Linked DNA regions of Cupriavidus taiwanensis LMG 19424. The protein of the gene in region 1 interacts with the protein of each later gene in a pairwise test. Links are inferred from orthologs where the notes say so. Each region holds a gene or a part of one and is shown on either strand. Other genes may lie near its edges.

What was found.
Region 2: the proteins of secG (region 1) and secA interact in binary tests that used the Escherichia coli proteins (3 or more experiments, as listed by UniProt). The link is inferred for Cupriavidus taiwanensis LMG 19424 from one-to-one orthologs.

The regions. Positions count from the first base shown.
Region 1 is NC_010528.1:1,050,591-1,066,615, reverse strand. Bases 7,998-10,986 are described here. They hold secG (preprotein translocase subunit SecG), read right to left. Parts: upstream 9,685-10,986; coding sequence 9,310-9,684; downstream 7,998-9,309. Other genes in these bases: RALTA_RS04895 (NAD(P)H-quinone oxidoreductase), read right to left, coding at 10,594-10,986; tpiA (triose-phosphate isomerase), read right to left, coding at 9,736-10,479; RALTA_RS04915 (NADH-quinone oxidoreductase subunit A), read right to left, coding at 8,512-8,871; RALTA_RS04920 (NuoB/complex I 20 kDa subunit family protein), read right to left, coding at 8,023-8,505; RALTA_RS04925 (NADH-quinone oxidoreductase subunit C), read right to left, coding at 7,998-8,021. Also shown: NADH-quinone oxidoreductase subunit NuoI, read right to left, coding at 162-653; NADH-quinone oxidoreductase subunit NuoH, read right to left, coding at 718-1,782; NADH-quinone oxidoreductase subunit NuoG, read right to left, coding at 1,804-4,167; NADH-quinone oxidoreductase subunit NuoF, read right to left, coding at 4,180-5,475; NADH-quinone oxidoreductase subunit NuoE, read right to left, coding at 5,477-5,974; RALTA_RS04930 (NADH-quinone oxidoreductase subunit D), read right to left, coding at 6,159-7,412; more of RALTA_RS04925, read right to left, coding at 7,422-7,997; more of RALTA_RS04895, read right to left, coding at 10,987-11,598; pnp (polyribonucleotide nucleotidyltransferase), read right to left, coding at 11,751-13,922; rpsO (30S ribosomal protein S15), read right to left, coding at 14,364-14,633; RALTA_RS04880 (branched-chain amino acid ABC transporter substrate-binding protein), read right to left, coding at 14,794-16,025. UniProt on the Escherichia coli protein: Subunit of the protein translocation channel SecYEG. Overexpression of some hybrid proteins has been thought to jam the protein secretion apparatus resulting in cell death; while this may be true it also results in FtsH-mediated degradation of SecY.
Region 2 is NC_010528.1:2,872,083-2,885,746, reverse strand. What follows is about bases 6,342-9,715. They hold secA (preprotein translocase subunit SecA), read left to right. Parts: upstream 6,342-6,737; coding sequence 6,738-9,515; downstream 9,516-9,715. Other genes in these bases: argJ (bifunctional glutamate N-acetyltransferase/amino-acid acetyltransferase ArgJ), read left to right, coding at 9,660-9,715; RALTA_RS13240 (DciA family protein), read right to left, coding at 6,342-6,479. In the rest of the region: RALTA_RS13270 (D-alanine--D-alanine ligase), read left to right, coding at 1-286; RALTA_RS13265 (cell division protein FtsQ/DivIB), read left to right, coding at 311-1,249; cell division protein FtsA, read left to right, coding at 1,246-2,478; cell division protein FtsZ, read left to right, coding at 2,658-3,851; RALTA_RS13250 (peroxiredoxin), read left to right, coding at 4,329-4,835; lpxC (UDP-3-O-acyl-N-acetylglucosamine deacetylase), read left to right, coding at 4,989-5,906; more of RALTA_RS13240, read right to left, coding at 5,976-6,341; more of argJ, read left to right, coding at 9,716-10,898; RALTA_RS13225 (ATP-binding protein), read left to right, coding at 10,967-11,872; RALTA_RS13220 (NUDIX domain-containing protein), read left to right, coding at 11,869-12,315; RALTA_RS13215 (OPT family oligopeptide transporter), read left to right, coding at 12,406-13,664. UniProt on the Escherichia coli protein: Required for protein export, interacts with the SecYEG preprotein conducting channel.

The DNA.
Region 1 (16,025 bases):
CCACCCCCTCGGGTGGCCCGCTCCTGCGGCATCCTTGCATTGGCCCCTTGCATTGCAGGGACCGCATTTCAATTCGGTGGCGGCGGCTGCCAGGTCTGCTGCTTGCGGCAGCCGCCAACCGGCGGTACTTCTGTGGCCGGAAGCTCCGGCCGGCATCCGGCTTAGCGGTACTTCGCGTCGGCAGCCTTGGCCGCCGCGATCTGCGGCTCGTAGCGGTCGCCCACGGCCAGCAGCATGTCCTTGGTGAAGTACAGGTCGCCGCGCTTTTCGCCGTGGTATTCCAGGATCTGGGTTTCGACGATGGCGTCGACCGGGCAGGCCTCTTCGCAGAAGCCGCAGAAGATGCACTTGGTCAGGTCGATGTCATAGCGCGTGGTGCGGCGCGTGCCGTCGGCGCGCGCGTCGGACTCGATCGTGATGGCCAGCGCCGGGCACACCGCCTCGCACAGCTTGCAGGCGATGCAGCGCTCTTCCCCGTTGGGGTAGCGGCGCAGCGCGTGCAGCCCGCGGAAACGCGGCGAGATCGGCGTCTTCTCTTCCGGGAACTGGACCGTGATCTTGCGCGCGAAGAGATAGCGGCCGGTCAGGGCCATGCCCTTGAAGAGTTCCTTCAGGAGCAGGCTGTTGAAGAAGTCCTTGATGGCGAGCAGCATGATGCTTCCTAGTATTTCCACACGGCGCGCGCCCTGCCGGGCAGGCGCACCGTCGTTTGGCCGTTCAGTGCCAGATGTTCCACGGCGACTTGATCCAGATCGCCACGATGATCAGCCAGGCCACGGTCAGGGGAATGAACACCTTCCAGCCCAGGCGCATGATCTGGTCATAGCGGTAGCGCGGGAACGAGGCACGAATCCAGATGAACACCGACAGCAGCAGGAATACCTTGATCAGCAGCCAGAAGAAGCCGGGGATGGCGTTGGTCACCACGCTCTCGAACGGAGGCGCCCAGCCGCCCAGGAACATCAGCGCGGTCATCGTCGAGATGATGATCATGTTGATGTACTCGGCCAGGAAGAACAGCGCGAAGCCCATGCCCGAGTATTCGATCATGTGGCCGGCCACGATTTCCGATTCGCCTTCGACCACGTCGAACGGGTGGCGGTTGGTTTCGGCCACGCCCGAGATGAAGTACACCCCGAACATCGGCAGCAGCGGCAGCCAGTTCCACGACAGGATGTTGATGCCCATGTCGGCGAAGTAGCCGGTGTTCTGGCCGTTGACGATGGCCGACAGGTTCAGGCTGCCGGCAACCATCAGCACCGTCACCAGGGCAAAGCCCATGGCGATTTCATACGACACCATCTGCGCCGCGGCGCGCATCGCGCCGATGAAGGCGTACTTGGAGTTCGAGGCCCAGCCGGCCAGGATCACGCCGTACACGCCGACCGAGCTGATCGCCATCACGTACAGCAGGCCGGCGTTGACGTCGGCCATCACCACCTCGGCCTGGAACGGAATCACCGCCCAGATCGCCACGGCCGGCATCAGCACCATCAGCGGGGCGATCAGGTACATGCCCCGGCTGACCTGCGTGGGCATCATGACTTCCTTGAGCAGCAGCTTCAGCACGTCGGCGATCGGCTGCAGCAGGCCGAGCGGGCCGACGCGGTTCGGGCCGATACGGACGTGCATCCAGCCGATCAGCTTGCGCTCCCACAGGATCAGGTAAGCCACGCACAGCAGCAGCGGCACCACGATGATCACGGCGCGGATCAGGATCCACAGCGGCGTCCAGTACGCCCCCAGTACGCCCTGCCCTTGCGAGGTAATCCAGTCAATCATGTCTTGTTCTCGCTCTTGTACTTACGCCGTGGCCACGGTGCCGGTGGCCGGCGCCAGGTCAATGGCCTTCTCTACGGTGACGGTGCCGAACATCGCGCCCAGGCTCATCGCCGCCGGCGTCGCCGCCGGCACCCGCACGGTATTGGCCGGCAGCGTGGCTTCGAGCACGGCCGGCAGCACCACGCTGCCCTGCCCTTGCGTGACCCGCACCGGATCGCCGGACTGGATGCCCAGGCTGGCGAACAGGTCGGCCGGCAGCGCGATCTGCATGGCGCGGCGCGCGGCGGCGCTCAGCTGCAGCGACTCGGCGCGGCGCACGATCGGGTCGGCATGGTAGATCGGCACGTCGGCGATGCGCTCGATGCCGTTGGCGGCAGCGGCTGCCACGCGGATCGGCGCATCGGTGGCGTTGTCCAGTTGCGCCTCGACCGGGGCCGACAGCACTTCGGCGCGCACCGATTCGGCGGTTTCGTAGTCGAAGCCGGTCACGTCCAGCAGGTTGCCCAGCACGCGCAGCACCTTCCAGCCCGGGCGCGATTCGCCCAGCGCGCGCACCACGCCGTTGAAGCTCTGCGGCTTGCCTTCGCAGTTGACGAAGGTGCCCGCGGTTTCCGTGAACGGCGTCACCGGCAGGATCACGTCGGCGTACTGCATGGCCGCTTCCGAGCGGAACGGCGACAGCACCACCACGGTGCCGGCCTGGGCCAGCGCGGCCAGCGCCTGGCGCGGGTCGGCGGCGTCGAACTCGGGTTCGGTGTTCAGCAGGATGTAGGCCTTGCGCGGCGTGGCCAGCATGGCCTGCGCATTGGCGCCGCCCTGCTGCGGCAGCGCGCCGGCGATATAGCCGCCGACGGTGTTGGCCGCTTCGGTCAGGAAGCCCAGCGTGGCGCCGGTTTCGGTGGCGATCCACTGTGCCAGCGCGTGCAGCGCCGAGAACTGCGGATGGCGCACGGCCTCGTTGCCGAGGAACACGGCACGGCGCTCGCCGGACAGCAGCGCTTCGGCGGCCTTGGCGGCGGTATCGCCGCCATCGAAGCCTTCGGTGCCGGCCGGGGCGGCCACGCCCTTGGCGGCGGCCACGGCACGGGCCACGCCGGCCAGCGCGGCGGTCCAGCCCGACGGGGCCACGTCGATACGGGTGGCAGGCATCAGCAGGTCTTCACCGCCGGCACCCAGCACGGTCACGCGGGCGCCCTTCTTGGCCGCCTGGCGCAGGCGCGAGGCCAGCAGCGGATGGTCCTTGCGCAGCGACGAGCCGATCACCAGCGCGCGTTGCAGCGTGGTCACGTCGGCCACCGGCATGCCCAGCCACGGCGCGCCCTTCAGCGCGGCCGAGAAATCGGTCTGGCGCAGGCGGAAGTCGACGTTGTCGCTGCCCAGGCCACGCATCAGCTTGCCCAGCAGGAACAGCTCTTCCAGCGTGCTGTGCGGGCTGGCCAGCGCGGCGATCTGGTCAGCGCCGTGTTCGCGCTTGATGCCGGCCAGGCCATTGGCCACGTACTCCAGCGCGGTCTGCCAGTCGGTTTCCATCCATTCGCCGCCCTGCTTCAGCAGCGGGCGGGTCAGGCGGTCGGCGCTGTTCAGGCCTTCATACGAGAAGCGGTCCTTGTCGGAGATCCAGCACTCGTTGATGTCTTCGTTTTCCAGCGGCAGCACGCGCATCACGCGCTGGTTCTTGGTCTGCACCACCAGGTTGGCGCCCAGGCCGTCGTGCGGCGACACCGACTTGCGGCGCGCCAGTTCCCAGGTACGGGCCGAGTAGCGGAACGGCTTGCTGGTCAGCGCGCCGACCGGGCACAGGTCGATCATGTTGCCCGACAGTTCCGAGTCGACGGTCTTGCCGACGAAGGTGGTGATTTCCGAGTGCTCGCCGCGGTTGAGCATGCCCAGCTCCATCACGCCGGCCACTTCCTGGCCGAAGCGCACGCAGCGGGTGCAGTGGATGCAGCGGGTCATCTCCTCCATGGAGATCAGCGGGCCCACGTTCTTGTGGAACACCACGCGCTTCTCTTCCTTGTAGCGCGACTCCGAGGCACCGTAGCCCACGGCCAGGTCCTGCAGCTGGCACTCGCCGCCCTGATCGCAGATCGGGCAGTCCAGCGGGTGGTTGATCAGCAGGAATTCCATCACGGACTTCTGCGCCTTGACTGCCTTCTCCGAATTGGTGAAGACCTTCATGCCGGGGGTCACCGGCGTGGCGCAGGCAGGCAGCGCCTTCGGGGCCTTCTCGACCTCGACCAGGCACATGCGGCAGTTGGCCGCGATGGACAATTTGCGGTGGTAGCAGAAGTGCGGGATGTAGGTGCCCAGCTTGCGGGCCGCTTCCATCACCAGGCTGCCCTCAGCAACCTCAACCTTCTTGCCGTCGATCTCTAGTTCAACCATGTTCTGCCACGCTTAGATGTAGGCCGGAACCATGCACTGCTTGTGTTCGACGTGATACTCGAACTCTTTCCAGTAGTGCTTGAGCATGCCGCGGACCGGCATCGCCGCGGCATCGCCGAGCGCGCAGATGGTGCGGCCCATGATGTTTTCCGCGACGTTGTTGAGCAGGTCCAGGTCTTCCTGGCGCCCTTCTCCGTGTTCGATGCGATTGACCATGCGGTACAGCCAGCCGGTGCCTTCGCGGCACGGCGTGCACTGGCCGCACGATTCCTCAAAGTAGAAGTACGACAGGCGCAGCAGCGAGCGGACCATGCAGCGCGTCTCGTCCATCACGATCACCGCGCCCGAGCCCAGCATCGAGCCGGCCTTGGCGATCGAGTCGTAGTCCATGTCGGACGCCATCATCAGGTCGCCCGGCACCACCGGCGCCGACGAGCCGCCCGGGATCACCGCCTTGATGCGCTTGCCGCCGCGCATGCCGCCGGCCAGTTCCAGCAGCTTGGCGAACGGCGTGCCCAGCGGGATCTCGTAGTTGCCGGGGCGCTCGACGTCGCCCGAGATCGAGAAGATCTTGGTGCCGCCGTTGTTCGGCTTGCCCATCTTCAGGTAGTTCTCGGGGCCGACGGCCAGCAGGAACGGCACCGCGGCGAAGGTCTCGGTGTTGTTGATGGTGGTCGGCTTGCCGTACAGGCCGAAGCTGGCCGGGAACGGCGGCTTGAAGCGCGGCTGGCCCTTCTTGCCTTCCAGCGATTCGAGCAGCGCGGTTTCCTCGCCGCAGATATAGGCGCCGTAGCCGTGATGGGCGTGCAGCTGGAAGCTGAAGCCCGAGCCCAGGATGTTGTCGCCCAGGAAGCCGGCCGCGCGCGCCTCTTCGAGGGCTTCCTCGAAGATCTTGTATTCGTTCCAGATCTCCCCGTGGATGTAGTTGTACCCCACGGTGATGCCCATCGCGTACGCGCCGATGGCCATGCCCTCGATCAGCGCATGCGGGTTGTAGCGGATGATGTCGCGGTCCTTGAACGTGCCGGGCTCGCCCTCATCGGTGTTGCAGACCAGATATTTCTGACCCGGGAAGGTGCGCGGCATGAAGCTCCACTTCAGGCCGGTCGGGAAGCCCGCACCGCCGCGGCCGCGCAGGCCCGAGGCCTTGACGTCGGCGATCACCTGCTCGGGCGGGATCTTCTCGGTCAGGATGCGCTTCAGCTGCTGGTAGCCGCCGCGCTTGACGTAGTCTTCCAGGTGCCAGTTGTTGCCGTCCAGGCCGGCCAGGATCAGCGGCTGGATATGGCGGTCGTGCAGACAGGTCATGTTACTTGCCCCCCTTGGCAGCCTCGGCCTTGAGCTCTTCGACCAGGGCGTCGAGCTTGTCGTCGCTCATCCAGCTGCACATGCGGGTGTTGTTGACGATCATCACCGGGGCGTCGCCGCAGGCGCCCATGCACTCGCCTTCCTTCAGCGTGAAGCAGCCGTCCGCGGTGGTTTCGTTGTAGTCGATGCCGAGCTTGCGCTTCAGGTATTCGCCAGCCCGCTCGCCGCCCGACAGGGCGCACGGCAGGTTGGTGCAGACGGTGAGCTTGTACTTGCCCACCGGCTTGGTGTCGTACATGTTGTAGAAGGTCGCCACCTCTTCCACCCACACGGGCGGCATCTCGAGGTAGTTGGCAACGAACTGCATGACTTCGGGGGAAACCCAGCCCACCTCGCCCTGCGCCACGGCAAGCGCCGCCATCACGGCCGACTGCTTCTGGTCGGCCGGATACTTCGCGATCGCGCGATCGATTTCCTTGAGAGCTTCTGCTGATAGCATGGTCATTGCAGTAAAACGCCGGAGACAGCGCCACCGGGCGTCTCTCCGCAGGTTTGCAGCCGTCGCTGCCGTTCCGCCGGCGGGCCTGAGGCCGTGCCGGTCCGCCGCGGGTCTTCCGGGCCGCTCCGCCCGGCGGAGCCCCTCGGAAAGCGCCCGGATCGTCGTCCGGGCCGGCGGTCCGTGATTAGCGGTCGATCTCGCCGAAGACGATGTCTTGCGTGCCGATGATCGTTACCGCGTCAGCAATCATGTGTCCCTTGGCCATTTCGTCCAGCGCGGCCAGGTGGGCAAAGCCGGGGGCCCGGATCTTCAGGCGGTACGGCTTGTTCGCGCCGTCCGAGATCGCGTAGATGCCGAACTCGCCCTTGGGGTGTTCCACCGCTGCGTACGCCTCGCCTTCGGGCACGTGGATGCCTTCGGTGAAGAGCTTGAAGTGGTGGATCAGTTCTTCCATGTTGGACTTCATGTCCACGCGCGAGGGCGGCGCCACCTTGTGGTTCTCGGTGATCACCGGGCCCGGGTTGCGGCGCAGCCAGTCCACGCACTGCTTGATAATGCGGTTGGACTGGCGCATTTCTTCCACGCGCACCAGGTAGCGCGCGTAGCAGTCGCCGCCCACGCCCACCGGCACGTCGAAGTCCAGCTTGTCGTACACCTCGTACGGCTGCTTCTTGCGCAGGTCCCAGGCAATGCCCGAGCCGCGCAGCATCGGGCCGGTAAAGCCCATCTGCAGCGCGCGTTCCGGGCTGACCACGCCGATATCCACCAGGCGCTGCTTCCAGATCCGGTTGTCGGTCAGCAGCGTCTCGTATTCGTCGACGTACTTCGGGAAGCGGTTGGTGAAGTCCTCGATGAAATCGAGCAGCGAGCCCGAACGGGCCTCGTTCATGGCCTTGATGGCGCGCTCGTTGTGTACCTTGGACGCGCGATATTGCGGCATCGTGTCAGGCAGGTCGCGGTACACGCCGCCCGGGCGGTAGTAGGCCGCGTGCATGCGCGCGCCCGACACCGCCTCGTACATGTCGAACATGTCCTCGCGTTCGCGGAAGGCGTACAGGAACACCGCCATCGCGCCGACGTCCAGCGCGTGCGAGCCGATCCACATCAGGTGGTTCAGCAGGCGGGTGATCTCGTCAAACATCACGCGGATGTACTGCGCGCGCACCGGCACCTCGAGGCCCAGCAGCCGCTCGATCGCCATCACGTAGGCGTGCTCGTTGACCATCATCGACACATAGTCGAGGCGGTCCATGTACGGCACGCTCTGGATCCAGGTCTTCTGCTCGGCCAGCTTTTCGGTGGCACGGTGCAGCAGGCCGATATGCGGGTCGGCGCGCTGGATGACTTCGCCGTCCAGTTCCAGCACCAGGCGCAGCACGCCGTGCGCGGCCGGGTGCTGCGGGCCGAAGTTCAGGGTGTAATTCTTGATATCTGCCATGACGCGTTCTCAGTGCTCCACGCCGCCGTACTTGTCCTCGCGGATCACGCGCGGCGTGAGTTCGCGCGGCTCGATCGTGACCGGCTGGTAGATGACCCGCTTCTGGTCGGGGTCGTAGCGCATCTCGACAAAGCCGGACACCGGGAAGTCCTTGCGGAACGGATGGCCGACGAAACCGTAGTCGGTCAGGATGCGGCGCAGGTCCGGATGGCCGTCGAACACGATGCCGTAGAAATCGAAGGCTTCGCGCTCGAACCAGTTGACCGAGTTCCACACGTTGATCAGCGACGGCAGCACCGGGAAGTCATCGTCGCTGGCAAACGCGCGCAGGCGCAGGCGCCAGTTGTGCGTGACCGACAGCAGCTGCGACACGGCGGCAAAGCGCGGGCCGTCCCACGCGCCGTCGGCATATTCCAAATAATCGACGCCGCACAGGTCGATCAGCTGTTCGAAGCGCAGCGACGGATCGTCGCGCAGGATCTGCGCCACGTCGAGGTAGTCATCCGCCTTGACGATCAGCGTCAGTTCGCCGGTCGCCTCGACCAGGTTCTGCACGCGCTTGCCGAGAGCCTTCTCGAGCGCGGCCTTCAGGGTATCGAGCTTCGCCATTTCAGCCCTTGCGCGCGATGGTGTTGGTACGCTTGATCTTGTTCTGCAGCTGGATCACGCCGTAGATCAGCGCCTCGGCCGTCGGCGGGCAGCCCGGCACGTAGATATCCACCGGCACGATGCGGTCGCAGCCGCGCACCACCGAATACGAATAGTGGTAGTAGCCGCCGCCGTTGGCGCACGAGCCCATCGAGATCACCCAGCGCGGTTCCGCCATCTGGTCGTAGACCTTGCGCAGCGCGGGGGCCATCTTGTTGCACAGCGTGCCGGCCACGATCATCACGTCCGACTGGCGCGGCGACGGGCGGAAGATCACGCCGAAGCGGTCCATGTCGTAGCGCGCGGCGCCGGCATGCATCATTTCCACGGCACAGCAGGCCAGGCCGAAGGTCATCGGCCACAGCGACCCGGTGCGGGTCCAGTTGATCAGCTTGTCAGCGGTAGTCGTGACAAAGCCTTCGTTGAGAACGCCTTCGATTGCCATTTCACATCACTCCCAATCGAGCGCGCCCTTTTTCCAGATGTAGACGAAGCCCACGATGAATTCCAGCAGAAACACGCCCATGGCGATGAAACCCGGCCAGCCGATATCCTTCAGGGCAACACCCCACGGAAACAGGAAGGCGGTTTCGAGATCGAACAGGATAAACAGGATGGCGATGAGGTAGTAGCGCACGTCGAACTTCATGCGCGCGTCCTCGAACGCTTCGAAGCCGCACTCGTAAGGAGACAGCTTCGCGGGATCGGGCTTGTTCGGACCGAGGATCCGACCGATCGACATCAGTGCCACGCCAAGCACGACACCGAAGATGATGAAGATGAGAACGGGGAAGTAGGCTTCGAGATTCAAGGTACGGCCAGCCTTATCTGGAATGTTGTCAACAGCACCAGCTGAAGCGGCGTCCTGTTGCCCACCCCAGGCGCTAAGCCACGAGAATCATGGCGCGCCGCCTTGCGGACTGCCGGAGCCCCATGCGCGGGTGCATTGCCCGGCCAGGGACTCCGATCAAGTTGTTTGGTGCCGACGGCGAGACTCGAACTCGCACAGCTTTCGCCACTACCCCCTCAAGATAGCGTGTCTACCAATTTCACCACGTCGGCTGGGGGAGAAACAATATTGCCTGGCGCCGGGTTTTCAGGCCCTTCAGGTCCGTTACAAAGGCTTTCGTCTTTGCGCGGAACCCATCGCTGGGGAATCGTTTCAAGCCTTGCATTCTAACCCAAATTTCTTGCTTTGTTCAACGCACAACTGCAAAAAAACTCAGGAATCCGCCGCAAGGCAATCGGATTATTTCGGTACCGCGGGAGCTGCCGGCGCCGAGGCGTCCGCGGCGGCAGCCGGCGCTGCGGCGGGTGCCGAGGCACCGGCCGCGGCGGGCGCCGATGCCGGCGCCGCGCCCATCACGCCCAGCGAGGCCGCGGGCTTGTAGTTGCCCAGCAGCGTCAGCGCCAGCGTGCAGACGAAGAACAGCGTGGCCAGCACGGCGGTGGTGCGCGACAGGAAGTTTGCCGAGCCGGTGGCGCCGAACAGGCTGCCGGAGGCGCCGGAGCCAAAGGCCGCGCCCACATCGGCGCCCTTGCCATGCTGGATCAGCACCAGGCCGATTACGCCCAGCGCCGACAACACCTGCAGCACCACCAACAAAGTCTTGAAGATTGCCATTTGATTTAAATAAGCTTACTTGCCTGATCGGTCGATCGGAACGGCCGGCATTCAGGCGTTGCCGATCGCGAGAAAATCTTCCGACTTGAGCGAGGCGCCGCCAATCAGGCCCCCGTCGATATCGGTCATCGAAAACAGTTCGGCCGCATTGTCGGGCTTGACGCTGCCGCCGTACAGGATTGCCATGCGCCCGGCCACGCCCGCATCGCGCGCGGCAACCTGGCCGCGCAGGAAGGCATGCACCGCCTGCGCCTGCTCGCTGGTGGCAGTCTTGCCGGTACCGATGGCCCAGACCGGCTCATAAGCCAGCACCACGCGGCCGAGTTGCTCCACGGTCAGGGCTTCGAGCACCGCCTGCAGCTGCCTGCCGACCACGGCCTCGGTCTCGCCCGCCTCGCGCTGGGCCAGCGTCTCGCCCACGCAGACCACCGGGACGATGCCGAATTCCAGCGCGCGCAGCGCCTTGGCCGCGACGGCCTGGTCGGTCTCGCCATGGTAGGTGCGGCGCTCGGAGTGGCCGACCAGCACATAGGTGCAGCCGAACTCCCCCAGCATGGAGGCCGCCACTTCGCCGGTGAAGGCGCCGCGCGCTTCCGCTGACACGTCCTGTGCACCCCAGGCCACCTTCGAGCCATTCAGCAGCGCCTGGCATTGTGCAAGATAGGGGAACGGCGCGCAGACTGCCAGCGTCGCGCGGGCCACACCCGCGCCAGCCTGGATGCCTTCCAGCAGAGCCGCGTTGGCAGCTAGGCTGCCGTGCATCTTCCAATTGCCGATGACGAGCTTTTGTCTCACGAGGTGCCCCTCCCAAATCAAACCCGCTATTGTAGCGTGTGGCAGGGGCAAGGCGCTACCGCCGCCCACTGGCGGCGGGCGCAGCACATCGATGCGCCACGGCGACGCCCGGGCTTACCAGGTCAGCACGATCTTGCCGATGTGCTCGCTGGACTCCATCAGGCGGTGCGCGTCGGCGGCCTGCGCGGCCGGGAACACCTTGTGGATCACCGGCTTGATCTTGCCTGCCGCCAGCAGCGGCCACACCTGCTCATGCAGCGCCGCGGCAATCTTGCCCTTGAACGATGCCGGGCGCGGGCGCAGCGTGGAGCCGGTCACCGTGATGCGCCGGCGCAGGATGTCGCCCAGCGGAATCTCCGCCTTGGCGCCGCCCAGCAGCGCGATGATGACGATGCGGCCGTCATCGGCGATGCACTTGAGCTCGCGCGCCAGGTACGGGCCGGCGACCATGTCGAGGATCACGTCGACGCCCTTGCCGCCGGTCAACGCGGCCACTTCGGCGACGAAGTCCTGGGTCTTGTAGTTGATCGCGCGATCGGCGCCGAGGTCTTCGCAGGCCTTGCACTTTTCGTCGGTGCCGGCGGTGACGAACACCTTGAAGCCCAGCGCCTTGGCGACCTGGATCGCAGTGGTGCCAATGCCGCTGGAGCCGCCCTGGATCAGCAGGGTTTCCTCCTTGCCGCGCGGGCCCTGGCCCAGATAGCCGCGGTCGAACACATTGCTCCACACGGTGAAGAACGTCTCCGGCAGCGCCGCGGCCTCGATATCGCTAAGGCCTTGCGGCGCGGGCAGGACCTGCGCCAGCGGCGCGGTGCACAGCTGCGCATAGCCGCCGCCCTGCACCAGCGCACAGACGCGGTCACCCACCTTGAGGCCGAAGCGATTGTCGGCGTGGCCGAGGTCGCCGCCCACCACCACGCCGGCCACTTCCAGGCCGGGCAGGTCGGATGCGCCCGGCGGCACGGGGTAGTTGCCGGTACGCTGGAACACGTCGGGACGGTTGACGCCGGCGGCAGCCACGCGGATCAGGACTTCGCCCGCGCCCGGCACGGGATCGGGACGCTCGGTCAGCTGGAGGACCTCGGGGGCGCCGTATTCGCGGATCTCGATGGCTTGCATGCTTGCTGCTCCTTGTCTTCTGTCGGGTCGGTGTGAGCTTGCGCTCGATAGGGTTGCCGGCAGTGTAAACAAAAAAACGGCTGGACATGGTCCAGCCGCTTTCTGGTGGCGCCGCCATCCGGAGGCGCCGGCGGGCAGAACTGCCCGTGAGATTACTGCTGTTCCGAGCCACCGGCCGGCGCTGCCGGCGCGGCGCTCTCGCCAGCGTTGATCGGGCTGATGCTGCCGCCCTCTTCCGCCAGCGCGGCCTTCAGCGACAGGCGCAGGCGGCCCTTCTCGTCGGCCTGGATCAGCTTGACGCGAACCTGCTGGCCTTCCTTCAGCCAGTCCTTGATGTCCTTCACACGCTCGTTGACGATTTCCGAGATGTGCAGCAGGCCATCCTTGCCCGGCAGGATGTTGACGATGGCGCCGAAGTCCAGCAGCTTCAGCACGGTACCGGCGTAGATCTTGCCCACTTCGGCTTCCGCGGTGATGCCCTCGATGCGGCGCTTGGCTTCGGCCATGCCTTCGGTCGAGGTCGAGGCGATGGTGATGGTGCCGTCTTCCTGGATGTCGATGGTGGTGCCGGTTTCCTTGGTCAGCGCCTGGATGGTCGAGCCGCCCTTGCCGATCACTTCGCGGATCTTGTCCGGATGGATCTTCATGGTGATCATACGCGGGGCGTGCGCCGACAGTTCGGTGCGGGCGTGGCCCATCGCTTCCTGCATGTTCGACAGGATATGCAGGCGGCCTTCCTTGGCCTGCGCCAGCGCAACCTGCATGATCTCCTTGGTGATGCCCTGCACCTTGATGTCCATCTGCAGCGCGGTGATGCCGTTGTCGGTACCCGCCACCTTGAAGTCCATGTCGCCCAGGTGGTCTTCATCGCCCAGGATGTCGGTCAGCACGGCAAACTTGTTGCCTTCCAGGATCAGGCCCATGGCCACGCCGGCCACGTGCGCCTTGACCGGAACGCCGGCGTCCATCAGTGCCAGGCAGCCGCCGCAGACCGAAGCCATCGACGACGAACCGTTGGACTCGGTGATTTCCGAAACCAGGCGGATGGTGTAGGCGAACTCGTCTTCCTTCGGCAGCACCGGGATCAGTGCGCGCTTGGCCAGGCGGCCGTGGCCGATTTCGCGGCGCTTCGGGCTGCCCACGCGGCCGGTCTCGCCGGTGGCGAACGGGGGCATGTTGTAGTGGAGCATGAAGCGGTCGCGGTACTCGCCGGCCAGCGCGTCGATGATCTGCTCGTCGCTCTTGGTACCCAGCGTGGCCACCACCAGCGCCTGCGTCTCGCCGCGGGTGAACAGCGCCGAGCCGTGCGCGCGCGGCAGCACCGAGGAACGGATCTCGATCGGGCGCACGGTGCGGGTGTCGCGGCCGTCGATGCGCGGCTCGCCGTTCAGGATCTGGCCGCGCACGATCTTCGCTTCCAGGTCGAACATGATGTTGCCGACTTCCACCTTGTCGGCTTCGACGCCGGCTTCGGCCAGCGCGGCGGCCACGTTGGCCGACACTTCCTTCAGCTTCTGGCTGCGCGCCGACTTCTGGCGCAGCTGGTAGGCTTCCTGCAGCAGCGGCAGCGCGACTTCAGTCACCTTGGCGATCAGCGGTTCGTTCTTGGCTGCCGGGGCCCAGTCCCACTCGGGCTTGCCGCCTTCGCGCACCAGTTCATGGATGGCGTTGATGGCGGTCTGCATCTGCTCGTGGCCATAGACCACGGCGCCCAGCATCACGTCTTCGGACAGCTGGTTGGCTTCCGATTCCACCATCAGCACGGCGCGCTCGGTGCCGGCGACCACCAGGTCCAGGTCCGAGGTGGCGATCTGCGAGCGGGTCGGGTTCAGCAGGTACTGGCCATCCTTGTAGCCCACGCGCGCGGCGCCCACCGGGCCGTTGAACGGGATGCCCGACACGGCCAGCGCGGCCGAGGCGCCGATCAGCGCGGGGATGTCGGCGGGGACTTCCGGGTTCAGCGACACCACGTGCACCACCACCTGCACGTCGTTGTAGAAACCTTCCGGGAACAGCGGGCGCAGCGGGCGATCGATCAGACGCGAGGTCAGCGTCTCGTTTTCCGACGGACGGCCTTCACGCTTGAAGAAGCCGCCCGGGATCTTGCCGGCGGCATAGGTCTTCTCGATGTAGTCGACGGTCAGCGGGAAGAAGTCCTGGCCCGGCTTCGGGCTCTTGGCGGCGACCACGGTCGCCAGCACCACGGTGTCTTCCACATCGACCAGCACGGCACCGCCGGCCTGGCGGGCGATTTCGCCGGTTTCCATGCGGACCTTGTGCTGGCCCCACTGGAATTCCTTGACGACCTTGTTGAACATGGACATGTGCATTCCTTGACTTGCGTACTGGCCGCGCGATCTACGCAATGACACGCGCGCGGCCGGCGACGCCTGCGTTCTCAGCCGCAGGCAAACTGCCGGGTTGCCGGTCGCGGTCGCAGGGAAGTGCTATGCCATTCCAGCGCGGCACCAGCCTTGCCGATGCCGTGCTGGAATGACACAAAGCCCTGTTTCCTTGCCCGATCCGGGATGTTGGATAAAAAGAACAACTTACTCCGTTGCGCAGCTTGCCGCAACGGCGCCCGCGCCATGGACATGGCCGGACGGCGTGAAGCTAAAATCACTCCATTTAACAGCCTGCACCCGGGCGCAGCGGATTCGCCCCGCCAGAAATGCAAAATGCCTGCCCAGCAGTGCTGAAGCAGGCATCGAGGCCTCACGCGAAACCGTGCACACCCTGGAATCGCGCTGCCATCGGACGCAACCTTACTTGCGCAGACCCAGCTTTTCGATCAGGGCGCGGTAACGGTCGGCATCGTTGGACTTGAGGTAGTCCAGCAGGCGGCGACGGCGGCTCACCATGCGCAGCAGGCCGCGGCGGCTGTGGTGGTCCTTCATGTTGGCCTTGAAGTGCGGGGTCAGTTCGTTGATGCGGGTGGTCAGCAGGGCCACTTGCACTTCCGGGCTGCCAGTGTCGTTGGCGCCACGTGCGAACTGCTTGATGACTTCGGACTTGTTGATATCGGCGACTGCCATGATGATTTCCTTTCACTTGCGAACGCCACAGCGCGGGATGCGCCGCATGCGTCGTGCCATGTAATGACTGGCTGCTGCCGCCACCGGACCGGGGGCCAGGTAACGACAGCCGCGGATTATAGCCGAAAAGCCGGCGCAGGAGTACCCGGCGCCCCGCCGCTCACGGACGCTCCATCCGGCAGGTGGTGGGCAGCGTGGTCTGCGCTGCCTTGAGCTTGCGCACGGTGCGGAAGCCATAGCCCGAGCCCTCGTTGTCGAAGCGCACCGCGCCGCCCTGGCGCTCCATCACCGACACATACAGCGGCTGCAGCACCTGGTGGTCGTCGGCCCGCACGGTGGCCTCGTGGAAGTCATTGACGTAGCGCATGTGCTCGAGGGCGCGCGCCACCTTCACTGCATCGGTCGACCCGGCCTGCGTGATCGCGCGCGCCAGCATCTCGACCATCATCTGCATGCGCAGGTGGACGTAGTCGTCCTTCGGCTCGGGATAGCGCGCGCGGAATTCCTGGTAGAACGCGTCGGACGCCGCGCCGCCCACGTTGGGATGCCACTCGGCCACGGCCAGCACGCGCCCCACCCCGGCATCGCCCATGGCGGCGGGCGCGCCCAGGCCATTGCCGTAGAAGGTATAGAACTTGGCCCGCAGCCCGCCCTCACGCGCGGCCTTGACCATCAGCGTCAGGTCGTTGCCCCAGTTGCCGGTAATGACGGCGTCCGCGCCGCTGGCCTTGATCTTGGCGATATACGGCGCGAAATCCTTGATCTTGCCGATCGGGTGGAACTCGTCGCCGACGATCTGGATATCCGGCCGGCGTGCCGCCAGCATCTCCCGCGCCGAGCGCGACACCTGGTGGCCGAAGCTGTAGTCCTGGTCGATCAGGTACACGCGGCGCACCGCCTGGTCCTGGCGGATCACCTCGGTCAGCGCCTGCATGCGCATGTCGGCGCTGGCATCGAAGCGGAAATGCCAGAAGCTGCAGTTCTCGTTGGTCAGGCTGGGATCGACCGCCGAATAGTTCAGGAACAGCACGCGCGCGTCCGGCTGGCGGGCGTTATGGCGATTGATGGCCGATACCAGCGCTCCCGCCACCGCCGAGCTGTTGCCCTGCAAGACAAAGGGAATGCGCTTGTCGGTCAGCGCGCGCAACTGGATCAGGCTTTCATCGACATTGCCCTTGCTGTCGAAGGTGACCAGCTCCAGCGGCCGCGCACCTTCGGCCGTTTTGACGCCGCCGCGCGCATTGATGCGCTCGATCGCCAGCCGCAGGTTGCGCGCCACCGCTTCGCCGGCATTGGCGAACGGGCCGGACAGGCCGTCGATCATGCCCAGCCGGATCGGCTCCTGCGCCGAGGCACCCGCCGCCGCCGCCAGCAACAACCCGCCCAGCCATC
Region 2 (13,664 bases), 1.8 Mb from region 1 along the record:
GTGTCCGTCGGGCCTGGATGCCGAAGTCGAACGGCAGGTGCAGGCGCTGGCGGTGCAGGCCTACCGCGTGCTGGGCTGCCGCGGCTGGGCGCGAGCCGATGTGATGCTGCGCGCCGACGGCACGCCTTTCCTGCTCGAGATGAATACCTCGCCCGGCATGACCGGCCATTCGCTGGTGCCGATGGCGGCGCGCGCGGTCGGCATCAGCTACGAGGACTTCGTGCTGCAGGTACTGGCCGCCGCCACGCTGGACCTGCATCCCAACGAGCATTGGAAACCCGAATAACTTCACCCGAGACCGCACCGGACCATGTGGCATAACGCACGCCTGCTCAACCTGATCGCCTCCACGCTGTATGCGGTGGTGGCGCTGATGGCGCTCGCGGCGGGCCTGCTGTGGCTGGCGCAGCGGCCGGTGTTTGCCATCACGCACGTGGAGATCGGCCCGATGGACGGGGGCGCCCTGCGCCACGTGAACGCGCCGAGCGTGCGCGCCAGCGCGCTGGGCAAGCTGAGCGGCAACTTTTTCACGCTGGACCTGAACGCGGCGCGCCAGGCCTTCGAATCGGTGCCGTGGGTGCGGCGCGCCAGCGTGCGGCGCGAATGGCCCAACGGCCTGGCGGTCGAGGTCGAGGAGCACGAGGCGCTGGGCACCTGGGGCGCGCCCGACAGCGGCCGGCTGATCAATACCTATGGCGAGATCTTCGTCGCCAACACCGCCGAGGCGGAAGAGGACGCGCAGCTGCTGGCGCTGGACGGCCCGCCGGACAGCGAAGGCGATGTGATCGAAAAGCTCGAGGTCATGCGCCAGTGGTTCAAGCCGCTCAAGGCCGAGCCGCTGGCGGTGGCGCTGTCCGGCCGCTACGCCTGGCGCGCGCGCCTGTCCAACGGCATGGAGGTCGAGCTGGGCCGCGAGCAGAACGACGAGGACCGCACCGCGATGGACCAGCGCGTGCGCCGCTTCGTCGCGGCCTGGCCGCAGGTCACGCAGCAATGGGGCAGCCAGATCGAATATGCCGACCTGCGCTATCCCAACGGCTTCGCCATCCGCGCCGCCAACGCGCGCTTCCTGACCGAGGCGCAGATCGCGGCGGCGGTGCGGGCCGAGAAGGCCGAAAAAGCGGCCAAGGCCAAGGCGGCGAGCGCGGCAACGAGTGCCGCCAGGCCGGGGGCGGCCGCAACGGTTTCAGGTACATCCAACAACAATCCGACGCGACTGAAGAGCAAGAACGCGGAGAAAACCCGATGAGCAAGGAATACAAGGACCTGTTGGTCGGTCTCGATATCGGCACCTCGAAGGTGGCGGCCGTGGTGGCGGAACTGCGCCCCGACGGCAGCTACGAGGTGATCGGGATGGGCCAGTCTGAGTCCAAGGGTCTGAAGAAAGGGGTCGTGGTCAACATCGAGGCCACCGTGCAGTCGATCCAGAAGGCGCTGGAAGAGGCCGAGCTGATGGCCGACTGCAAGATTTCGGAGGTCTTCACCGGCATTGCCGGCAGCCATATCCGCAGCTTCAATTCCAGCGGCATGGTGGCCATCAAGGACAAGGAGGTTACGCAGACCGACGTGGCGCGCGTGATCGAGACCGCCAAGGCGGTCAATATCCCGACCGACCAGCAGATCCTGCACATCCTGACGCAGGAATTCATCATCGACGGCCAGGAAGACGTGCGCGAGCCCATCGGCATGAGCGGCATCCGCCTGGAAGTGAAGGTGCATATCGTCACCGGCGCGGTCAGCGCCGCGCAGAACATCGTCAAGTGCGTGCGCCGCTGCGGCCTGGAAGTGCACGACCTGATCCTGCAGCCGCTGGCGTCGAGCCTGGCGGTCCTGACCGAGGACGAGAAGGAACTGGGCGTGGTGCTGGTCGACATCGGCGGCGGCACCACCGACATCGCCATCTTCAGCGAAGGCGCGATCCGCCATACGGCCGTGATCCCCATCGCCGGCGACCAGATCACCAACGATATCGCGATGGCGCTGCGCACGCCGACGCCGGACGCCGAGGACATCAAGATCCAGTACGGCATCGCCAAGCAGGCGATCGCCGATCCGGAAGACATGATCGAGGTGCCGGGCGTGGGCGACCGCGGCACGCGCACGCTCAGCCGCCAGGCGCTGGCCGCGGTGATCGAGCCGCGCATCGAAGAGCTGTACTCGCTGGTGCACCAGGTGGTGCGCGAGTCGGGCTATGAAGAACTGTTGTCGTCGGGCGTGGTCATCACCGGTGGGACCGCGATGATGCCGGGCATGGTCGAGCTGGGCGAGGACATCTTCCTGAAGCCCGTGCGCGTCGGCGTGCCCGAGTATCGCGGCAACCTGCACGAGGTGGTGAAGAGCCCGCGCTACGCGACGGTGATGGGCCTGCTGCTGGAAGGCCGCGTGCAACGCATGCGCGGGCGCAAGGTGGCGGTGCAGAGCGGGTCGGTCAAGCAGGTGTGGACCCGCATGAAGGAATGGTTCGTCGGCAATTTCTGAGCCGCGCGCGGATGGATGCGCCGGCGATGCAACGGTGCGCGGGCAGGATGGTCTACCGGACAGGCTTACGCGCCAGGTAACGGTTTTCAGGTTTTCTTTTTTTGGTTTCTTGTTCAGAAACCAGGGGTTGCGGCGGGGAGGCCGCATCGTCTGGGGACTGATTTTTCTCGGAGGCAGTGATGGACTTTGACATGATCGAAACGGAAGTGCAGGACGGCACCATCATCAAGGTGGTCGGCGTGGGCGGCGCGGGCGGCAACGCTGTGCAGCACATGATCAGCCGCGGCGTGCAAGGCGTCGAATTCATCTGCATGAACACCGACGCGCAGGCGCTCAAGCGTTCGACCGCTTCGCGCGTGCTGCAGCTTGGCAACACGGGCCTGGGCGCCGGCGCCAAGCCGGAAGTGGGCCGCAACTGCGCCGAATCGGCGCGCGATCAGATCGCCGACGCCTTGCGCGGCGCGCACATGGTCTTCATCACTGCCGGCATGGGCGGCGGCACCGGCACGGGCGCCGCGCCGATCGTCGCGCAGGTGGCCAAGGAGATGGGCATCCTGACCGTGGGCGTGGTCAGCAAGCCGTTCGACTTCGAAGGCGCACGCCGCGCCAAGGTGGCCGAGCACGGTTCCAGCGAGCTGGAATCGAGCGTCGACTCGCTGATCGTGGTGCTCAACGAGAAGCTGTTCGAAGTGATGGGCGACGACGCTGAGATGGACAAGTGCTTCCAGTGCGCCGACGACGTGCTGCACAACGCGGTGGCCGGCATTGCCGAGATCATCAACGTTGACGGCCTGGTGAACGTCGACTTCGAAGACGTCAAGACGGTGATGGGCGAGCAGGGCAAGGCCATGATGGGGACGGCTACCGTGTCGGGCGTGGACCGCGCCCGCCTGGCGGCCGAGCAGGCCGTGGCCAGCCCGCTGCTGGAAGGCGTGGACCTGTCCGGCGCGCGCGGCGTGCTGGTCAACATCACCGCCAGCCGCTCGCTGAAGCTGTCGGAAACCAAGGAAGTCATGAACACCATCCGCAGCTACGCCGCGGAAGATGCGACCGTGATCTTCGGTACGGTGTACGACGACTCGATGAGCGATGCGCTGCGCGTGACCGTGGTCGCGACCGGCCTGGGCCGCTCGGCCAAGAAGCAGCAGCCGATGACGCTGCTGAAGACCGGTACCGACAACATGCCCGTGCAGATGATGGCCAACATGGCCGCCACCGCCGCGCAGCACAGCTCGCCGGACTACAGCAACCTGGATACGCCGGCGGTGTGGCGCAGCTCGCGTGAGTCGGCTTCGGCCCACGTGGCGGCGCTGCAGGAAAAGGGTGTGGATACGTACGACATCCCGGCCTTCCTGCGCAAGCAGGCAGACTGAAGCCTGCCTGGCGCGGCATCGGTGCCTCCACCGGCCGCCTGACGGAACGCGTCGCCTGGTCGCGATGCACGTGCGCTCCCCATCCGCGCGTGCCTTTGCATGGCTGACATGAACCGCCGGGCTGCCGGCGGCGCCGCGCCTGCGCCGGACTGACTTCACCCGCATCCCGTTGCCGGGTTCGGGCGTGCCGCTGGCCGCCTCCCCGGACTGGTTTCCCGCCTTCCCGGTCGGGATGTATCGCCGTCCGCGCGGCGCACCCAAAAGGTGCGCCGCGCGGACGTCTTTGTAGCGTCTTCGGGTGTATCGGCATTCGTCCGAATATTGGTGCGAACGTAAGCGGATGTGATCCGGCTTTGGCAGCGCCGGCCGGGCGCCTATGATCGTTAGGTTGCCCGGCGGCAACGCGCCGCCATGCGCCCCCGCATCCGTCCTATCCTTCATAGACCCGTTCACACACCCAAGGAAAACCAGAGCGCCATGATCACTGTCGGATCCCGCGTCCCCGACGCCACGCTGTACGAATTTTTCGAGACTGAAAGCAACGGCTGCGCGCTCGGTCCCAATGCCTTCAAGGTGGCGGACCTGGTCCGCGGCCGCAAGATCGTCGTGTTCGGCCTGCCCGGCGCCTTCACGCCGACGTGTTCGGCCAAGCATGTGCCCGGCTTCGTGCAGCATGCCGAAGCATTGCGCGCCGCCGGCGTGGACGAGGTCTGGTGCGTCTCGGTCAACGATGCCTTCGTGATGGGCGCCTGGGGCCGCGAGCAGCAGGTGGCCGGCAAGGTCCGGATGATGGCCGACGGCAGCGCCGAGTGGACGCGCGCGCTGGGCCTGGACCAGGACCTGAGCGCGCGCGGCCTGGGCGTGCGTGCCAAGCGCTTCGCCATGGTGATCGAGGACGGCGTGGTGACCCGGATCGATGTCGAGGCGCCGGGCGAATTCCGCGTCAGCAGCGCCGAAGCCGTGCTGGCGGCGTTGCGTGGCTGACACAGTCATCCGGGTAAACGTGGATAATACGTAACTTGTGACGGGCGTGTTAACAGCCGGAAACAAAACCCGGCTGCAGCGCCGCGGATGTGGTGGTAAAATCCCTTAATCAAAAAGATAACAAGATAGATTTTATTAATTGTTGAGGCTGTCATGCTCAAACAGCGCACGATCAAATCCCTGGTGAAGACCGTTGGCATCGGCCTGCACTCTGGCCGCAAGGTCACGCTGACGCTGCGTCCGGCGCCGGCGGGTACCGGCATCGTCTTCACCCGCGTCGACCTGCCCGAGGCCGTCGAGATTCCCGTGGCCGCCTCGGCCATCGGCGACACACGCCTGGCATCGGTGCTGCAGAAGGATGGCGCGCGCGTTTCCACCGTCGAGCACCTGATGTCCGCGTGCGCCGGCCTGGGCATCGACAACCTCTATGTCGACGTCGACGCCGAGGAAATCCCGATCATGGACGGCAGCGCGGCGTCGTTCGTGTTCCTGCTGCAGTCGGCCGGCATCGAAGAGCAGAACGCGCCCAAGACCTTCATCCGCGTGAAAAAACCGGTGGAAGTGCGCGAAGGCGACAAGCTGGCGCGGCTGGAGCCATTCTTCGGCTTCAAGCTGTCGTTCACCATCGACTTCCGCCATCCTGCAGTCGACAAGACCGGCCAGACGTTCTCGATCGACTTTGCCGACACCAGCTATGTGCGCGAGATTGCGCGCGCCCGCACCTTCGGCTTTGCGCACGAGGTCGAGGCCCTGCGTGAAATGGGCCTGGCGCGCGGCGGCAGCCTGGACAACGCGATCGTGCTGGACGAGCACCGCATGCTCAACAACGAGGAACTGCGCTACGGCGACGAGTTCGTGCGTCACAAGATCCTCGATGCGATCGGCGACCTGTACGTGGTGGGCCATCCGCTGATCGGCGCCTATGTGGCGAACAAATCCGGCCACGGCCTGAACAACCAGCTGCTGCGCGCGCTGCTGGCGGACCAGGAAGCGTATGAGCTGGTCACCTTCGACCGCGTCGAGGAAGCCCCGGCGGCGTTCCTGCCACAGGCCCAGCCGGCCTTCGCCTGAGCGGCCTCGCATAGAGAAAGAGCCGACCTGCACAGGTCGGCTCTTTTGCTTTGGACGCGGCGCGGTCGCTCAGCGGTGGTGGGACAGCAGCGTATTGAGCGCGTCGCGCAGCGGCGAATCCGGCAGGCTGCGCGCAAGCTGGTCGAGATTGGCCAGCCCGGTCGGCGTCATGCGGCCGCCGGTGCGCGGGCGTGCCACCGGTTCCACCTCCCAGTCGGCATGGCGCTGCACCTCGGGCTGCACCCGCACGCGGATCGAGGTGACCGGCGAGCCGCGCTGCTGCAGGCGTCCGAGCAGCGTGGGCACGACCTGGCGCACCCGCGCCGCGGCAGCGCCATGGGCCGCCAGCAACAGCAGCACCTGGCCGTTGGGGTCGGACGGGTCGCGCTTGATGCCGGCCACGGCCAGGCCCGCGCGCATGCCGGCCGGCAGCAGGGACAGTACCTCGGCCTCGAGCACCGACAGCTGGCGTGCAGTCTGGAGCAGCGTCGATACCGGGCCGGCCTTGTCCAGCCAGTCGTTGAGCGGCTTGGCGGCGGGGGTCTGCAGGGCGGGATGGGTGAAGCGGCGCATGGGTCCATTCTAGCAAGGGGCGGCGCGCGCACGCAGGGCAGCGCGGACCGAAAGCGAGAGCGGCCGGATTGAAGCCGGCGCAACCGTCCCAACCTGCTTGCGGCAGGGCCCGCGCCAGCGCTCCGCACCGCCGGGCGTGACCCCGGCACATGATAAACTCGGCGTTTTGCGCCAATCTATCCATTACCGCGCCCGGTCGCCGGGGCAGTCCGCCTTCCCTGGGGATGCCACCCGGTTCCGCGCAGGTGAAAGCAATCGATGATCACGGGCCTTCTCAAGAAAGTCTTCGGCAGCCGCAATGAGCGGCTGATCAAGCAATACCGCCGCACGGTGGCGCAGATCAATGCGCTGGAGCCGAAGTTCGAGCAGCTCTCCGACGACGAGCTGCGCGGCATGACCGAGGCCTTCCGGCAACGCCACGCCGGTGGCGAATCGCTCGAGGCGCTGCTGCCCGAGGCTTTCGCCGTGTGCCGCGAGGCCAGCAAGCGCGTCATGAAAATGCGCCACTTCGACGTGCAGCTGATCGGCGGCATGGTGCTGAACGACAACAAGATCGCCGAAATGCGCACCGGCGAAGGCAAGACCCTGACCGCGACGCTGGCGGTGTACCTGAATGCCATCACCGGCAAGGGCGTGCACGTGGTCACCGTCAACGACTACCTGGCACAGCGCGATGCCGAGTGGATGGGCCGGCTGTACAACTTCCTGGGCCTGTCGGTGGGCGTGAACCTGTCGCAGATGGCGCACGACCAGAAGCAGGCGGCGTACAACGCCGACATCACCTACGGCACCAATAACGAGTTCGGCTTCGACTACCTGCGCGACAACATGGTCTACGACCCGTCGCAGCGCGTGCAGCGGCCGTTGCACTACGCCATCGTCGACGAGGTGGACTCGATCCTGATCGACGAGGCGCGCACCCCGCTGATCATCTCCGGCCAGGCCGAGAACCAGACCGACCTGTACCAGCGCATGAACGGCATCCCCAAGCTGCTCGAGCGCCAGATCGGCGAAGAAAAGGCCGACGGCACCGGGGTGGAGAAGCCGGGCGACTACTACGTCGACGAGAAGGGCCACCAGGTCTACCTGACCGAGGCCGGCCATGAAAAGGCCGAAGAGATCCTGTCGCAGCTGGGCCTGATCGGCGAAGGCGAATCGCTCTACGCGCCGCAGAACATCACGCTGATGCACCACCTGTACGCGGCCTTGCGCGCGCACAGCCTGTTCCACCGCGACCAGCACTACGTGGTGCAGAACGACGAAGTCGTGATCGTCGATGAATTCACCGGCCGCCTGATGACCGGCCGCCGCTGGTCCGACGGCCTGCACCAGGCCGTGGAAGCCAAGGAAGGCGTCACTGTCCAGCAGGAAAACCAGACGCTGGCGACCGTCACCTTCCAGAATTACTTCCGCATGTACGAGAAGCTGGCCGGCATGACCGGCACGGCCGACACGGAAGCCTATGAATTCCAGGAGATCTACGGCCTGGAAGTGGTGGTGATCCCGACCAACCGCCCGACCCAGCGCAAGGACTTGCAGGATCAGATCTACAAGACCGGCAAGGAACGCTACGACGCCGTGGTGCGCGATATCCGCGACTGCTACGAGCGGGGCCAGCCGGTGCTGGTGGGCACCACCTCGATCGAGACCTCGGAATACCTGTCGGGCCTGCTCGACCGCGAACAGCTGCCGCACCAGGTGCTCAACGCCAAGCAGCATGCGCGCGAAGCCGAGATCGTGGCCCAGGCCGGCCGCCCCAAGATGATCACCATCGCCACCAACATGGCGGGCCGCGGTACCGACATCGTGCTGGGCGGCAACGTGGAGAAGCAGGCGGGCTTCATCGAAGCGGACCCGAACCTGTCCGACGCCGACAAGGCTGCCCGCATCCAGCAGCTCAAGGATGAATGGCAGTCGCTGCACGAGCAGGTCAAGGCCGCCGGCGGCCTGCATATCGTCGGCACCGAGCGCCATGAGTCGCGCCGCATCGACAATCAGCTGCGTGGCCGCGCCGGCCGCCAGGGCGACCCCGGCTCGTCGCGCTTCTATCTGTCGCTGGACGACCAGCTGCTGCGCATCTTCGCCGGCGACCGCGTGCGCGCCATCATGGAGCGGCTGAAGATGCCCGAGGGCGAGCCGATCGAAGCCGGCATCGTCACGCGCTCGATCGAATCGGCGCAGCGCAAGGTGGAAGGCCGCAACTTCGACATCCGCAAGCAGCTGCTGCAGTACGACGACGTCGCCAACGACCAGCGCAAGGAAATCTACAAGCTGCGCAACGACGTGCTCGAGGCCAATGACGTCGGCGAGATGGTCGCCAACCTGCGCGAGAGCGTCCTGATCGAGCTGTTCCGCGACCACGTGCCGGCCGACACGATGGAAGAGCAGTGGAACATCGCCGGCCTGGAAACGCGCCTGCGCGAGGACTGGGGCCTGGAAGTGCCGCTGGCAAAGACCATCGAGGGCGCGCAGAGCATCGAGGACGAAGAACTGCTCAACCTGATCATGAAGGCGGCGACGGAGCGCTACGAAAGCAAGGTGGCCATGGTTGGCCGCGAGTCGTTCGCCGGCTTCGAGCGCTCGGTCATGCTGCAGAGCATCGACACGCACTGGCGCGAGCACCTGGCTGCGCTGGACCACCTGCGCCAGGGCATCCACCTGCGCGGCTACGCGCAGAAGGACCCCAAGCAGGAGTACAAGCGCGAGTCGTTCGAACTGTTCGCGCGCCTGCTGGACGTGATCAAGAACGAGGTCACGCGCGTGACCTTCAACGTGCAGATCCAGTCGCCGGAAGAGCTGGAACAGGCTTCCGAGCAGATCGAGGAAGGCCTGTCGCACCTGGAGAACGTGCAGTACAAGCACGACGAGTTCGCCGAAGGGCGCGAGCCGGTCGAGGAAGCGCCGTCGCCGCGCACCGGCACTGCCATGGCCGCCGCCGAGCTGGCGCTGGCGGGCATGCCCAAGGTCGGCCGCAACGACCCGTGCCCGTGCGGCTCGGGCAAGAAGTTCAAGCAGTGCCACGGCAAGCTCAGCTGAACTGAGCCAGGCCGGGCATCCGGTATGACGCCGCTCCCCGCAGTACGGGCGTGGCGCAAGAGGAATCGAACATGCCCGCCCTTCGCGGGCATGTTCGTCTGAGACAAGCAAGTCGCTAGCTGCAGCAACATCGAGGAGTCCTGCATGCCCGTCAATCTTCCGCTGCCCCAGGCAGAGAACCTGAAATCCGTCGCCGGCGTCGAGCTCGGCTGGGCCGAGGCCGGCATCCGCAAGGCCAACCGCAAGGACGTGCTGGTGGTGCGCGTGGCCGAAGGCAGCACCGTGGCCGGCGTCTTTACCAGCAACCGCTTCTGCGCCGCGCCGGTGCAGGTGTGCCGCGAGCACCTGGCGGCAGCGGACAAGTCCGGCAAGGGCATCCGCGCGCTGGTGGTCAACACCGGCAATGCCAACGCCGGCACCGGCGAGCAGGGACTGGCCAACGCCCGCGCCACCTGCGACGCACTGGCTGCGCAGCTGGGCATCGAGGCCGGCCAGGTACTGCCGTTCTCGACTGGCGTGATCCTCGAGCAGCTGCCGATGGACCGCCTGCTGGCCGGGCTGCCCGCCGCCATCGCCAACGCCAGGGCGGACAACTGGCTGGCCGCCGCGGAGGCGATCATGACCACCGACACCCAGCCCAAGGTCGCGTCGCGCACGCTGCAGATCGACGGCAAGACCGTGACGCTGTCGGGCATCAGCAAGGGCGCCGGCATGATCCGCCCGAACATGGCGACCATGCTGGGCTTCATCGCCATGGATGCCGCGGTGGCGCAGCCCGTGCTGCAGGCGCTGGTGACGCACGCCGCCGACCACTCGTTCAATAGCATCACCATCGACGGCGATACCTCGACCAACGATTCCTTCGTGCTGATCGCCTCGGGCAAGTCCGGTGCCGTGGTCGACCGTGCCGAAGGCCCGGCCTTTGAAGCACTGCGCGATGCGGTGACCGGCCTGGCGCAGGAGCTGGCGCAGATGATCGTGCGCGACGGCGAAGGCGCGACCAAGCTGATGACCATCCGCGTAGAAGGCGGCAAGGACGTGGCGGAGTGCCGCCAGATCGCCTATGCGGTCGCGCATTCGCCGCTGGTCAAGACCGCGTTCTATGCCTCGGACCCCAACCTGGGCCGCATCCTGGCCGCGGTGGGCTACGCCGGCGTGGACGATCTCGATGTCGGCCGCGTCAACCTGTGGCTGGACGATGTCTGGGTCGCCCGCGACGGCGGCCGCAATCCCGACTACCGCGAGGAAGACGGCCAGCGCGTGATGAAGCAGGCCGAGATCACCGTGCGCATCGCGCTCGGCCGCGGCAATGCCGAAGCCACCGTGTGGACCTGCGACCTGTCGCACGACTACGTGTCGATCAACGCCGACTACCGTTCCTGAGCCTGTCCGTCCTTCCCGCGCACGCGGGAAGGACATCGATTTCCGCTGCCTGTCACCGCCCCGCTGCCATGTCCGACCTCGCCGCCCGCCTCGACAACTTCCTCGCCCGACTCGAACAATGGCTGCCGCCGCAACTGAGCGATGCGGACTGGCAGGAGGCGGTCGCGTTCCGCTGGCGCAAGCGCCAGAGCCTGTTCGGCAATATCGGCTACCTGCAGCCGGTGCGCCAGCTGCCGCCGATCCACCTGGACGACCTGAAGAACATCGAGCGCCAGAAGGATGCCATCGTCGGCAATACGCGCCAGTTCGTGAACCGCCTGCCCGCCAACAACGTACTGCTGACCGGCGCGCGCGGCACCGGCAAGTCATCGCTGATCAAGGCCTGCCTCAATGCCTTCGTCCAGGACGGGCTGCGGCTGGTCGAGGTCGACAAGGACGACCTGGGGGACCTCGGCGATATCGTCGAGCTGGTGTCGCAGCGGCCCGAGCGCTTCGTGATCTTCTGCGACGACCTGTCGTTCGAGGAAGGCGAGTCGGGCTACAAGTCGCTCAAGTCGGCGCTGGATGGCTCGGTGGCGGCGCAGTCGGACAACGTGCTGATCTACGCCACGTCCAACCGCCGGCACCTGCTGCCGGAGTACATGAAGGACAACGAGAGCTACCGCCACACCGACGACGGCGAGATCCACCCCGGCGAAGTGGTGGAAGAAAAGATTTCGCTGTCCGAGCGCTTCGGGCTGTGGCTGTCGTTCTATCCGCCCAAGCAGGACGAGTACCTGGCCATCGTCGGCCACTGGCTGCGGCACTTCGGCTGCACCGACGCGGACATCGCCGCCGCGCGCGGCGACGCGCTGGTGTGGGCGCTGGAGCGCGGCTCGCGTTCGGGCCGCGTGGCCTGGCAGTTCGCGCGCGACTGGGGCGGCAAGCACGGCAAGCCGTACATTGCCGATGTTGCCGGGGACGCCAAGGCATGAGCGCGGCCACGGAGAATCCTGCAGCCATCGGCGGCAACCCCCCGCGCAAGGTGACCGAGGTGGCGGTCGGCGTGCTGGTGCAGCCCGACGGCCGCTTCCTGCTGGCGCAGCGCCCGGCCGGCAAGCCCTACGAGGGTTACTGGGAATTCCCCGGCGGCAAGCTGGAGCCGGGCGAGTCGGTGGAGGCAGCGCTGGCGCGCGAGCTGCACGAAGAGCTGGGGCTTGATGTCACGCAATGCGAGCGCTGGCACATCCTGGAACATGACTACCCGCACGCCTACGTGCGGCTGCATTTCTGCAAGGTCACGGCCTGGCAGGGCGAGCCCGTCGGCCGCGAAGGCCAGGCCTTCTCGTGGCAGGGCACGCCGGTGACGGTGGGGCCGCTGCTGCCGGCCACCATTCCCGTGGTGGCGTGGCTGGACGAGGAAGCGCGCAACGGCTGACCCTGCCGTCCGCATCGCTGACAAGCGGCCGCGGCGCCCGCTTGCGCGCCGCCCGGGCCAGCGGCCCGGATCCACAGGAAAGGAACCTGCATGCTACGTGTCGATCGTATCGCCGACGACGTTTCCCTGCCTGAACTGACCCTGCGCGGCATCATCCTCGGTGCGCTGATCACGGTCGTGTTCACCGCCTCCAACATCTACCTGGGGCTGAAGGTCGGCCTGACCTTCTCGTCGGCGATCCCCGCGGCGGTGATCTCGATGGCCGTGCTGCGCCTCTTCCCCGGCGCCAACATCCTCGAAAACAACATGGTGCAGACGCAGGCCTCGGCCGCGGGCACCCTGTCGTCGATCATCTTCATCCTGCCCGGCCTGGTGATGCTGGGCCACTGGCAAGGCTTCCCGTTCTGGCAGACGCTGGCGATCTGCGCCGCCGGCGGCATGCTGGGCGTGGTGTTCAGCATCCCGCTGCGCCATGCCATGGTGGTGCAGAGCGACCTGCCTTATCCCGAGGGCGTGGCCGCGGCGGAAATCCTGCGCGTGGGCAGCGCCGCCCCGGCCGAAGCTGCGCCGGGCCAGAAGCCGCAGGCGACCGGCCTGGCCGACCTGATGGCCGGGGGCCTGGTCGCGGGGCTGTTCAGCTTCGCCGCCGGCGGGCTGCGCGTGCTGGCCGAGGGCGCCAATTTCTGGCTGTCGGCGGGCGCCTCGGTGGTGCGGCTGTCGATGGGATTCTCGCTGGCGCTGGTGGGCGCGGGCTACCTGGTCGGCATCGTCGGCGGGCTGGCGATGCTGCTCGGGCTGGTGCTGACCTGGGGCGTCGCGGTGCCGTGGCTGACCGCCATCACGCCGCGCCCGGACGGCGCCACGCTGTCGGCCTTCGGCACCATGGTGTGGAGCCAGCAGGCGCGCTTTATCGGCGCCGGCACCATCGGCATCGCCGCGATCTGGACGCTGCTGTCACTGGCCAGGCCGATGCTGTATGGCATCCGCGCCTCGTTCGGCGCGCTGCAGGCCGGCCCGGCGGGGCAGGGCAGCGTGCCGCGCACGCAGCAGGACATGCCCGCCAGGTGGATCGGGCTGGTGATGCTGGCGCTGCTGGCGGTTCTGGTAACGGTGTTCGCCTGGTTCCTCGCGCCGGCGCCGCTCGATAACGGGGCGCGCTGGCGCCTGGTGGTCTACGCGGTGGTATTCGCGTTTATCTTCGGCTTCCTGGTGGCGGCGGCGTGCGGCTACATGGCCGGACTGGTGGGCTCGTCGGCCAGCCCGATCTCGGGCATCGGCATCATCGCGGTGATCCTGGTATCGCTGCTGATCCTGCTGGCGGGCCAGGCCGATGGCCTGCTGGCCACGCC